2 regions of the Rhizobium sp. TBD182 genome follow, and region 2 is predicted to be linked to the other one. Evidence: riboswitches for the same ligand, from Rfam matches in the RefSeq annotation. Region 2 holds a riboswitch; the other holds the start of a gene.

Region 1 (6,011 bases), on a different contig from region 2:
GCCAGCGTATTGAAGGTAGCCGGGTCCTTGGTGAACAGATTGGGATCGGCCATGCGCTGCTCACGCTTGGCGATTTCGCCCTGCGCCTTCTCCATTTCCTTTGGAAGGTTTTCGAGCGCAAATTTTTGCTTGAAGGAAAGCTTGCCCTTGGCCTTTGAAGGGTCCTGCGACGCGGAGGCGGAAGGGGCGGTCTTTGCCTTTTCCTGCTTCTCCGCCTTGCGCTTTTCTTCCGCAGCACCCTTGCGTTGCGCCATCATGTCCGAATAGCCGCCGGCATATTCGATCCAGCGTCCATCCGGCTGGTCCGGATTGGCGGGCGCGATTGTGGAGGTGACGGTACGGTCGAGGAAGTCGCGGTCGTGGCTGACGAGAATGACCGTGCCGGAAAAGCCCGCAACGATTTCCTGCAACAGATCGAGCGTTTCGATATCGAGATCGTTGGTCGGCTCGTCAAGGATCAGCAGGTTGGTAGGCCGCGCCAGAATGCGCGCAAGAATAAGACGGGCGCGCTCACCACCGGAGAGGTTGCGGATGGGCGTGCGGGCCTGTTCCGGCTGGAACAGGAAGTCCTTCATGTAACCCGTCACATGTTTCAACTCGCCATTGACCAGCAAATTGTCGCCGCGACCGTCGGTGAGGTAATGAGCGAGCGTATCGTTTGGATTGAGATCCTCACGCTTCTGATCAAGCGTCGCGATTTCCAGATTGGTGCCGAGCTTTACCGTGCCACTATCGGGCTGAAGCTGGCCGGTCAGCATCTTCAAAAGCGTTGTCTTGCCGGCACCGTTCGGCCCGACGAGACCGATGCAATCACCGCGATGCACCCGCAGCGAAAACGGCGCGATGATCACGCGCTCGCCGTAAGACTTGGTGATTGCGTCTGCCTCGATGACCAGTTTGCCGGATTCCCGCACCTCCGCAGCCGTCGCCTGCACGCTGCCCTGCGGTCCCTTGTGGCCGCGATAGTCCGCACGCATTGCCTGAAGCTCGCCCACGCGGCGCATGTTGCGCTTTCGTCTCGCGGTCACGCCGTAACGCATCCAGTGTTCTTCACGCTCGATGGCCTTGCCGAGCTTGTGCTGCTCCAGCTCTTCCTCTTCCAGCACCTTGTCGCGCCATTCCTCGAAATGCGCAAAACCGCGATTGAGACGGCGGGACTGGCCGCGATCCAGCCACACGGTCGAGGTCGAAACCTTCTCCAGAAAACGCCTGTCGTGCGAGATCAGCACCAGCGCGCTACGCGTCTGCTGCAACTCGCCTTCAAGCCATTCGATGGTGGGCAAGTCCAGATGGTTGGTCGGCTCGTCCAGCATGAGAATATCGGGTTCAGGCGCCATGACGCGGGCAAGGGCCGCACGCCGCGCTTCGCCGCCGGACAGGGTATCCGGATGTTCCTGTCCCGTCAGGCCCAGATGCTCGAGAATATAGGTAACGCGATAGGGATCGTCGCCAGGTCCCAGCCCCGCCTCGGCATAGGCCTGCACGGTGTCGTAACCGGCAAAATCCGGCGCCTGTTCCAGATAACGGATGGTGGCGGAGGGGTGACGGAAAACCTCGCCCGACTGCGCCTCGACCAGACCGGCGGCGATCTTCATCAGGGTCGACTTGCCCGAACCGTTGCGTCCGACAAGGCAGATGCGGTCGCCCGGCTCCACCTGAAGATTGGCGCCGTCGAGCAGCGGGGTCACGCCGAAGGTCAGCTTGATGTCATCGAGTTTCAAAATTGGGGGTGCCAAGGCGTCAGGCTCCGGTCAGATCATAAGGGCGGGCGAGCACGATGGCTTTTCCGCTTTTCAGCGAGAAATGCACAGGGCCGCCATTCGCGACATTGGAAATAGTGCGGGAAGAGCCGAAAGCAAGCGGGAAATCCTTGAGAGGATAACGCACATTGCCGATATCGAGCCCCACAAGGTCGGTAAACCCGGCAACGGAAAACAGCGTACCGGGTGGCAGATCAAGGTCGAACGACCCCGCCAGCAGCGGGCGGGCCTCCTCTTCGCCGGAGGTCAGCGTAACGTTGAGACCACGCTCAGTAAGCGCCACCGCGTAAAGTAGGTGCTGAAGTGCGTGGTCGCTTCTCGCTCCACCAAGCGCACCGGCAAGCACCAGAGAACGCGCGCCGCGGGCAAGGGCCTCCGACACCGCAATTTCGCCATCGGTCACAGCCTTTGCAGCGGGATAGGGCTGTCGCACCACATCGGGCCAAGCGTCCAGCAGGTTCTTGTCGGTGGAATCGAAATCCCCCACCCAGAGCTCGGGTGTGAGCCCGAGCGGTGCGGCATGGCGCATGCCGCCATCGGCCGCAATCACACGGCTACCCTCAACCGCCGCTTTGAGGCGGTCGGTAACGGTGACATCGCCGCCAAGCAGAATGGTGAAGCGTTCTCTATCCATGCCCTGCCTTATCGCACCTCAGGCAAAAATGGAAAGGCAGAAACCCGATGAAATCAGCCGATATTGATTTTCGTCGGCTTCGGGATTATGAAACGCCTCAGTGGTGATTTGCCGACCGGCTTGCAGCCACTTTAAAGAAGTCGCTAAAGGGTCGAGGAAAAGGGTAATTTCCTGGGACCGGCTGCGATTTCGCTGCCGGTTTTTTTGTTTTCGCAACGTTCTTTACGTCATCCGAAAAGAGAGTTCGACATGCCGATCAAGATTCCCGATACGCTTCCCGCCTTCGACACCCTCGTTCATGAGGGCGTGCGGGTCATGACAGAAACGGCGGCCATCCGGCAGGATATCCGCCCGCTCCAGATCGGGCTTCTCAATCTCATGCCGAACAAGATCAAGACGGAAGTGCAGATGGCGCGCCTCGTCGGCGCATCGCCGCTGCAGGTGGAGTTTTCGCTGATCCGCATTGGCGGCCATCGTGCCAAGAATACGCCGGAAGAGCACCTTCTGTCCTTCTATGAGACATGGGAGGAAGTGCGCCACCGCAAGTTCGACGGTTTCATCATCACAGGCGCGCCCATCGAGATGCTTGATTATGAAGACGTGACCTACTGGAACGAGATGCAAAAGATTTTCGACTGGACGCAAACCAACGTCCATTCGACACTGAACGTCTGCTGGGGCGCGATGGCCGCCATCTACCATTTCCATGGTGTGCCGAAATACGAACTGAAGGAAAAGGCTTTCGGTGTCTATCGTCACCGCAATCTCTGCCCCTCGTCGATATATCTCAACGGTTTTTCCGACGACTTTCAGGTTCCGGTCTCACGCTGGACGGAAGTGCGCCGCGCCGACATCGAAAAACACCCGGAACTCGAAATCCTGATGGAGTCAGAGGAAATGGGCGTATGTCTGGTGCATGAAAAAGAGGGCAACCGCCTCTATATGTTCAACCACGTCGAATATGATTCAACCTCGCTTTCGGATGAATATTTCCGCGATGTGAACTCGGGCGTTCCAATCAAGCTGCCGCATGATTATTTTCCGCACAATGATCCCGAGCTTGCCCCGCTCAACCGCTGGCGCAGCCACGCCCATCTGTTTTTCGGCAACTGGATCAACGAGATATATCAGACGACGCCTTACGATCTCGAAGCGATCGGTAAACTAGCGGCGTAAATTGCGGGATTGCGAATTGCCGGAAAATGACGCAACGTCCGCCGGCAATTCAAAGATATCGGGAGAATGACGCAATGAGCGACGCGGCGGCACGGGAGAATTTTGGTTTCACGGCAACCGGCGAAAAGGTTGAGCGCGTCACCATCTCGAAGGGCGGGCTGACGGCCAAGGTTATCACCTGGGGCGCCGTCATTCAGGACCTGCGCCTCGATGGGCACCAGCCGCCGCTTGTTCTCGGCTTCGATACATTCGAGGACTACAAATATTCATCCTATTTCGGCGCCACACCCGGCCGCAACGCCAACCGTATCGGTGACGGAAAATTCTCGATCGACGGGCACGAATACCAGTTGGAGCTGAACGAAAAAGGCGTTAGCCACCTGCATGGCGGCAGCGACGGCATGGGCAAACGTAACTGGATGCTGATGGAACACGACGAAAGCCATGCGGTTCTGCAGATCATTGATCCCGACGGCCGCGCCGGTTATCCCGGCAATTGCACGGTGACCGCGACCTATACGATCCGCGACGGCGGCGTGCTTTCGGTGGTCTATGAAACGGTGACCGACCAACCGACCATCGCCAATATCTGCCAGCATTCCTATTTCAACCTCGACGGTGCTGATACCGCACTTGGACATGAGATCAGCATCGCCGCTGACTTTTATCTGCCAACCAACGACAAACAGATCCCGACAGGCGAAATCCGCTCCGTCGAAGGCACCGTCTTCGACCTGCGCCACCCGACGCCGATGCGGCGAACGGAGGATGGCGAGCAGGTGCTCTACGACCATAATTTCTGCCTTTCGCCAGAACGTCGCGCCAAGCGCAAGGTTGCCCGCGCCTATTCGCCCGCCTCCGACATTGCCCTTGAGGTTCACACCACCGAACCCGGCGTGCAATTCTATTCAGCCTTCAAGCTGAATGTTCCCGTTCCAGGCCTCGATGGCCGCCATTATGGCCCCTTTGCCGGTTTTTGTCTGGAAACGCAGATATGGCCTGATGCCGTCAATCATCCCGATTTCCCCTACGCGATCCTGCGTCCCGGCGAGACCCTGCGTCAGGAAACCGACTATATTTTCAAGAAGGGTTGAGGCGGCGGGGCTGGGCTCAGTCCAGCACGCATCCCACATAACCGCCCGATGCTCGGGCACGCCGTTCAATAAGGCCAGCAAGCCGTTGCAAACCACGCCCCGGCTTGCTGGCAACTCGATCGATGGGATTGGGCAGGGAAACGGCAAGCAGTGCCGCCTGGCGGGAGCTTAGCTTTGCCGCCGGTACCTTGAAATGGTGCTGTGCTGCGGCCTCGATGCCGTAAATGCCGGGTCCCCATTCGGCAACGTTGAGATAAATCTCCATCATCCGTTTTTTGGACCAGACGAAATCGGCAGCAATCGCCAGCGGCAACTCCAGCCCCTTGCGCAAGAACGAGCGGCCGTTCCAGAGGAACAGGTTCTTGGCCGTCTGCATGGGAATGGTGCTGGCGCCACGAGTAGACGCGCCTTCGAGCGCATTGTTGACCACGGACTGCATCTGGTTCCAGTCAACGCCGCCGTGGAAACAGAATTGTCCGTCCTCGGACATCATTACGGATTGCACAAGGCGCGGCGAAATATCCTCGAGCGGCACCCAGCGCCGGTCATAACCCTGAAGTGTCACCAGATCGGCAAGCATCAGCGTCGAGACCGGCCGCATGAAAGGCAGGGCGTAAACCGGGATCAGCAGATAGGGCAGGATCAGCAACGCCAGCAAGGTCATGATGATACGCTTTGCCAACGTGCGAAAATCCACCTTCGGACTGCTCCGGTCTTCCGCCAGCACGGCGTAATCTGCGTCGCTTTCAGGCGTACTGCTCAATATTCGTCAAAGCCCCGCACCAATCGAAGCCTTTCATATTCCATTGCCGCCTTCAAGGCGAGTCCAGTCAAACAGTTGACCTCAGGAATCACGAAAAGGTTGCCTGGCCCCGCGCGCCATGCCAAAGAGCGCGGCATGGACGCTCAGATGACGAATTTCGAAACGAAGCTGCGCGATAACGCGGCACAGACCGAATCCCTGCTTGGTCGCCTGCTTTCCGCAGAGGCGCGTGCGGATGAGATTACACGCCCGCAAAACCTGCTCGACGCCATGCGTCATGGTGTGCTGAACGGCGGCAAACGCCTGCGGCCCTTCCTGGTCATAGAAAGCACGGCCTTGCTCGGCGGAAATGCCGAAGCAGCCCATCACGTCGGTGCCGCGCTGGAATGCCTGCATTGTTACTCGCTGGTGCACGACGATCTGCCAGCGATGGATGACGACGACCTGCGCCGCGGCCAGCCGACAGTGCACCGCAAATTCGACGAGGCGACCGCCATTCTCGCGGGCGACAGCCTGCTGACACTCGCCTTCGACATTATCGCATCGGACGAAAATCCTCTCGAGGCAGACCGCAAGGCGTCTCT
Region 2 (6,011 bases):
GGGATGGATTGCCTATATCGTCTTTCAGCTGCTGATTGGCGGCATGCTTCTGTCGTCGCTGGCCCATCCCTTGCTGTTTGTTTCCTTCGCCTTCATGGCCATGGCAATCCGGGAAAACGGCACGGATATGCTGCTTTCCTGGCAGGGCATTCTGTTTTTCATCGATACGCTGAATATTTTCGGAAGCTACGCCATCTTCGTACTGATGGGCAGAAACAGGATGATAGCTCATGAGAAACAACAGGTCGGACGGCGCTGGTTGGCGATCCCGCTTTACTGGCTGATGCTGTCACTCGCCGCATGGCGCGCCGTGGTGGAATTGAAAACCAAGCCGTTCGTCTGGAACAAGACGCCGCATATGCCGGTCATCAGGAACAAGGCCTGACGACCAGATTTTATAAACGAATTCCGGTTCCGTCAGCGCCGCCACTGCGGATATGGCACAAACCAAAACGCCTTGCCGATCGAGGTTTCTCCATCGGCAAGCTTTATCGCTTCGCAAAAGATCGGCCGAGCAGCTCTATTTGGTAACGAGCTTGTTCTTGATGAGGCCGACAATGATCTGGACAATCAGGCCGCCGACGCCGCCGCCAACAAGCTGGCCGGCAAGAGCGCCTATATCCATGCCGCCGGCGGCAGCAGTTCCCGCCGTCCCGAGCAGCGATCCGAGCACGGTTCCTCCGCCGATGCCGCCAATAGCGCCGGCAATCAGGTTGCCGAGCGCACCGAGATCAGAATCCTTGAGTATTTTTCCGCCGGCCGAACCACCAACCGCACCGCCGACAATTTGGGCCAATATCGAAGTAAGATCCATGTCATCCTCCTCACAGGTTTCCCCGACCATTCGGAGAAACAATGCTTCCCATTCATGTCTGTGCGGGCCGGAGAAAGCGGGCTTTGAGCCCTAGTCTTTCTCGCCGAAAAGTTTCCAGACCACGGCGCCGATTGCGCCGCCGAGGATCGGAGCGAGCCAGAACAGCCAGAGCTGTTGCAGCGCCCATCCACCAACAAACAACGCCTGTCCCGTCGAGCGGGCCGGATTGACGGATGTGTTGGTGACCGGAATGGAGATCAGATGAATAAGTGTGAGAGCAAGGCCGATGGCGATCGGCGCAAAACCAGTGGGAACCCTGCCATGCGTCGATCCCAGAATGACGATCAGGAAAAATGCCGTCAAAATGACTTCGATCAGCAGCGCCGACACGAGCGAATATCCACCCGGCGAATGTTCCCCGTAACCATTTGCGGCAAAACCGCCAATATCGGCACCGGCTTTGCCGGTAAGGATGACATAAAGCGCCCCCGCCGCGACGATCGCCCCCAGAACCTGCGCCACTATGTAAGGAACGAGGTTCGATGCCGGAAATTTGCCAGCAACGGACAGACCGACGGAAACGGCCGGATTAAAATGACCGCCCGAAATGCCGCCGACCGCATAGGCCATGGTCAAAACCGTGAGACCGAAAGCGAAAGCGACACCGAGAAAGCCAATGCCGAGTTCAGGAAAAGCAGCGGCAAAAACCGCACTGCCGCAACCTCCGAACACGAGCCAGAAAGTGCCAAGAAATTCCGAAAGAAGCTTGCGACTCATAACACTCCCCCAATAATGTTACGACCGCATCAACTATTACGTGCAATTTAATTGTAGTCAAGCTAAATCGCATAGTCGCACGTTTGCCGCAGCGATGGCGGTGACATGCGCGCTTTTGACCGGCCAGGAAGTTGTTTGGATTGCCTTGAAAATATGGAGCGGGTGAAGGGAATCGAACCCTCGTATTCAGCTTGGGAAGCTGCTGCTCTACCATTGAGCTACACCCGCGCCGCGCACAAGACATCGGACAGTTCTTATCGGGTGTCAAGCACCCGACAGGATCATTACTCCGCGCGGAAATGCTTGGAGAGCTTCAGGCCCTGTGCCTGATAGTTGGAGCCAAGGCCGCTGCCGTAGAGGCCATCAGGTTTTTGCAACATGTGCTCGTAAACCAGCCGGCCGACGATCTGGCCGTGTTCGAGGATGAAGGGCACCTCGTGGCTGCGCACCTCGAGAACGGCGCGGCTGCCCGTGCCGCCCGCCTGCGCATGGCCGAAGCCTGGATCGAAGAAGCCCGCATAATGCACGCGGAACTCGCCCACCAAGGGATCGAAGGGTGTCATTTCGGCCGCATAAAGTGGCGGTACATGCACCGCTTCACGCGAAACGAGAATATAGAACTCATCCGGATCGAGGATCAGTTCGGCACGGCCGCGGGCGTATAGAGGTTCCCAGAAATCGAGAACATCGTGCTGAGCCTTTTTGTCGACATCTACCACCGCCGTGTGATGCTTGCCGCGATAGCCGATCAGCCCTTTTTCGCCAAAACCCTTAAGGTCGATGGAAAGCGCGATGCCGCCGCCGGTCACATTAGGGGTTTCGCTGGCGACAAGCATCTCCGTCTCGTGCAATTTCAGAAGCTCGGCTTCGTTGAGCAACGAGTGGCCGATGCGGAAACGGATTTGCGAGAGGCGCGAGCCACGGCGCACGACGACCGGGAAGGTGCGCGGGCTGATTTCCAGATAGAGCGGGCCGGCATAGCCCGCAGGTATCTTGTCGAATTCCTGCGCATTGTCGGTCATGACGCGGGTGAAGATATCAAGACGCCCCGTCGAGCTTTTCGGATTGGCCGAAGCCGACATATCCGCCGGCAGCTCCAGGCTCTCCATCAAGGGCACGATGTAGACGCAACCGGTTTCCAGCACCGCCCCCTCGCTCAGATCGACCTCGTGCAGGCTGAAGCGGTTGAGCTTGTCGATGACTCGGGTTCCGGGGCCGGGCATGAAACTGGCGCGCACGCGATAGGCTTTGGAGCCCAGTCGCAGATCGAGGCTCGCGGGTTGCACCTGATCGACATCGAGATCAGCCTCGCTTTTCAGCTTGCCGCCCGCAAACAGCGCCCTGATCGCGCCATCCGCCAAAATGCCCGTGGTTCTGGTCATGATCATCATTCCTTTTTACGGCGACAAAACCAAAAGGAAAGCATTGACGCAAGCCGGTAACGGCAGTATGGCAAGCTTATCCCGTGGTGATTTGGCCGGTCGGCTTGCAGCCACGTTAAACAAGTGGCTAAAAAGACCGGGTGCTAGGAACCGGTCTGCTTTTGCGACCGGTTTTTTTGTTTTGAGGTGATCACATGAGCAATAAATGGCGCCCGGCAACCCAGCTCGTTCACGGTGGTACGCTACGCTCACCCTATGGTGAAACGTCGGAAGCGATCTATCTGACCCAGGGTTTCGTTTACGAAAACTCCGAAGCCGCCGAAGCGCGCTTCAAGGGCGAAACGGATGGCTTCATCTATGCCCGCTATGCAAGCCCGACCAATGACATGTTCGAAAAGCGCATGTGCCTGCTGGAAGGTGCGGAAGACGCCCGTGCGCTTGCCTCCGGCATGGCCGCCGTTACCGCCGCCATCATGTGCCAGCTGCGTGCCGGCGATCACATCGTTGCTGCCCGCGCGCTTTTTGGCTCCTGCCGTTGGGTGGTAGAAACGCTTGCACCCAAATACGGCATCGAGTGCACGCTGATCGACGGACGCGATCTCAACAATTGGGAAAAGGCGATCCAGCCGAACACCAAGCTGTTTTTCCTCGAAAGCCCGACCAACCCGACGCTCGAAGTGGTGGATATTGCCGGTGTGGCGAAGCTCGCCAACCAGATCGGCGCGAAAGTGGTTGTCGACAATGTTTTCGCCACACCGCTTTTCCAGAAGCCACTCGAACTCGGCGCCCATATCGTCGTTTATTCGGCGACGAAGCATATTGACGGTCAGGGCCGTTGCCTTGGCGGCGTGATCCTTTCCGACAAGAAGTGGATTGAGGAAGAGCTGCAGGACTATTTCCGCCACACCGGCCCAGCCATGTCGCCGTTCAATGCCTGGACGCTGCTCAAGGGCATCGAAACCCTGCCGCTGCGTGTCAAGCAGCAGACGGCCAATGCCTCGAAGATCGCCGATTGCCTCGCCGACAGCGGCAAGGTTGCCAAAGTGATCTATCCGGGCCGCGCCGACCATCCGCAGGCAGACATCATCGCGCGGCAGATGTCGGGCGGCTCGACGCTCGTGGCTTTCGAACTGAAGGGTGGCAAGGAAGCGGCATTCGCACTGCAGAACGCGCTTGATATAGTGAAGATTTCCAACAATCTCGGCGATGCCAAGAGCCTCATTACCCACCCTGGCACCACGACGCACAAGAACCTGACCGACGAGGCGCGTGCCGAACTCGGTATTTCCGGCGGGACCTTGCGTCTTTCCTGCGGTATCGAAGATACGGACGATCTGCTGGAAGATCTGGCGAAGGGTCTTGCGGCCGTTTCAGTTTAAGGATTCAGTCGACATACCGCCATGGCCCGACTTCCCGTCGGGCCATGGCACACATCCCGCGTGGGTGAAAGCCCGCGTCTGGCAACCAATATTTACCTTTACCGTTATCCCTAACGGTGAAAAAACGGCGCAACAGAAGATGCGCGTGGTCGTCAAGTCATTCATTTTCTTGACGATAGCCAGAACCTGTAGTGTAGGATGATGGCAGCAGGGAAAATATCGAGGTGTGGCGCGTATGTATCGTGCTCTGACAAGGGATATCGAGGTAACGGTCGATCCGTATTATCTCGAGGAGCAGTCCGACCCGGATGACGATCGTTACGTCTGGGGCTATAAAGTCGTGATCTCGAACAATTCCGATGTTCCGATAACACTCGTCAACCGCTATTGGCACATCACCGACCAGAACGGACAGGTGGATGAGGTCTACGGGCCGGGTGTCGTCGGCGAAAAACCGCATCTGAACCCCGGCGACAGTTACGAATATTCATCCGGCTGCCCGCTGGATACGCCGTCAGGCCTTATGTTTGGCCACTATGAAATGGAAACGGACAAAGGCGAGGTGTTCAACGTCACCATCCCCGCCTTTTCACTGGATTCACCCGGCCTGTTGCGGGTGCTGAACTGACAAAAAAGCCGCGCCATTCACAAGCGCGGCTCTCCTCGTCAGACGTTTTCAAACTCGCTGACATCGTAACGATAGGTCGTGGAGCAGAACTCGCACGTCACGGCAATCGCACCGTCTTCCTCACTCGCCTTGATCTCTTCAGCGGTGAAACCGGACAGCACACCCTTAATCTTGTCCCGTGAACAGCTGCAACGGTCGAAAATGACCTGCGGATCGTAGATGCGCACGCCGCTCTCGTGGAAAAGCCTGTAAAGCAGACGCTCCACTGGCACCTGCGGATCGGTCAGCTCGTCGGTATCCACCGTATTCAGCAGCGACACTGCCTCTGTCCAGGCATCGTCCTCCGCCACTTCATAATCGCCCTCGTCGCCGTCACCGCCATGGAGATCGCGCATGCGCAAACGCTCGGGCGCCTGCGGCAGGAACTGGGCAATCACGCCGCCTGCACGCCAGCTATGGCGCGGCTTGCCTTCGCCGTCACGGTCGAAGAACTGGGCAACGCCGAGGCGCACGCGGGTGGGAAGCTGTTCCGATTGACGGAAATAAACCCCGGCGATTTCTTCCAGCGAAGAACCGTCCAGCGGCACGATGCCCTGATAAGGCTGCATGCCGACGCCCTGATCGATGGTGAAGGCCAGAATGCCGGTTCCGAGCAGTTGTTCGGGCGAGGTTTGCCCCGCAGCAACAGCTTCCGCCAGCCGCTCCTCATCGAAACGGGCATAAGCACGCATGCTCTCGGGCGCGGTGAAATCCGCCACCAGAAGGTCAACCGGGCCGTCGCCCTTGGTCTGCACAGTAAGCTTGCCGGAAAATTTCAGGGATGTGCCGATCAGCGCCGTCAGAACCGTTGCTTCCGCGAGCAGGCGGGCGACAATCTCGGGATATTCGTGACGTTCGAGGATGGCATTCAACAGCGGCCCGACCTGTACGGCGCGACCGCGCACGTCCAGACCTTCGACCTGAAAGGGCACAACCTTGTCGTCGCCAGCTAAATCGAGATTGTCCAGTTCAACCGTTACATCTGCCATGTC

What was found. A riboswitch is a leader RNA that binds a small molecule or an ion and turns the genes downstream of it on or off. The one in region 2 is predicted to bind S-adenosylmethionine.
Region 1: another riboswitch for S-adenosylmethionine. It lies ahead of metA (homoserine O-acetyltransferase MetA); the one in region 2 lies ahead of T18_RS07045 (O-succinylhomoserine sulfhydrylase).

The regions. Positions count from the first base shown of each region.
Region 1 covers NZ_BDLN01000004.1:191,271-197,281, reverse strand. The annotation lists gene T18_RS15065 (ABC-F family ATP-binding cassette domain-containing protein) at 1-1,736, opposite strand, end outside; gene T18_RS15060 (thiamine diphosphokinase) at 1,741-2,394, opposite strand; SAM riboswitch at 2,485-2,561, shown strand; gene metA (homoserine O-acetyltransferase MetA) at 2,644-3,570, shown strand; gene T18_RS15050 (aldose epimerase family protein) at 3,645-4,664, shown strand; gene mtgA (monofunctional biosynthetic peptidoglycan transglycosylase) at 4,681-5,427, opposite strand; gene T18_RS15040 (polyprenyl synthetase family protein) at 5,563-6,011, shown strand, end outside.
Region 2 covers NZ_BDLN01000001.1:1,400,123-1,406,133, forward strand. The annotation lists gene T18_RS07020 (glycosyltransferase family 2 protein) at 1-385, shown strand, start outside; gene T18_RS07025 (hypothetical protein) at 521-814, opposite strand; gene aqpZ (aquaporin Z) at 905-1,591, opposite strand; tRNA gene T18_RS07035 (tRNA-Gly) at 1,746-1,819, opposite strand; gene T18_RS07040 (2'-deoxycytidine 5'-triphosphate deaminase) at 1,876-2,973, opposite strand; SAM riboswitch at 3,047-3,125, shown strand; gene T18_RS07045 (O-succinylhomoserine sulfhydrylase) at 3,168-4,352, shown strand; gene apaG (Co2+/Mg2+ efflux protein ApaG) at 4,588-4,980, shown strand; gene T18_RS07055 (Hsp33 family molecular chaperone) at 5,019-6,008, opposite strand.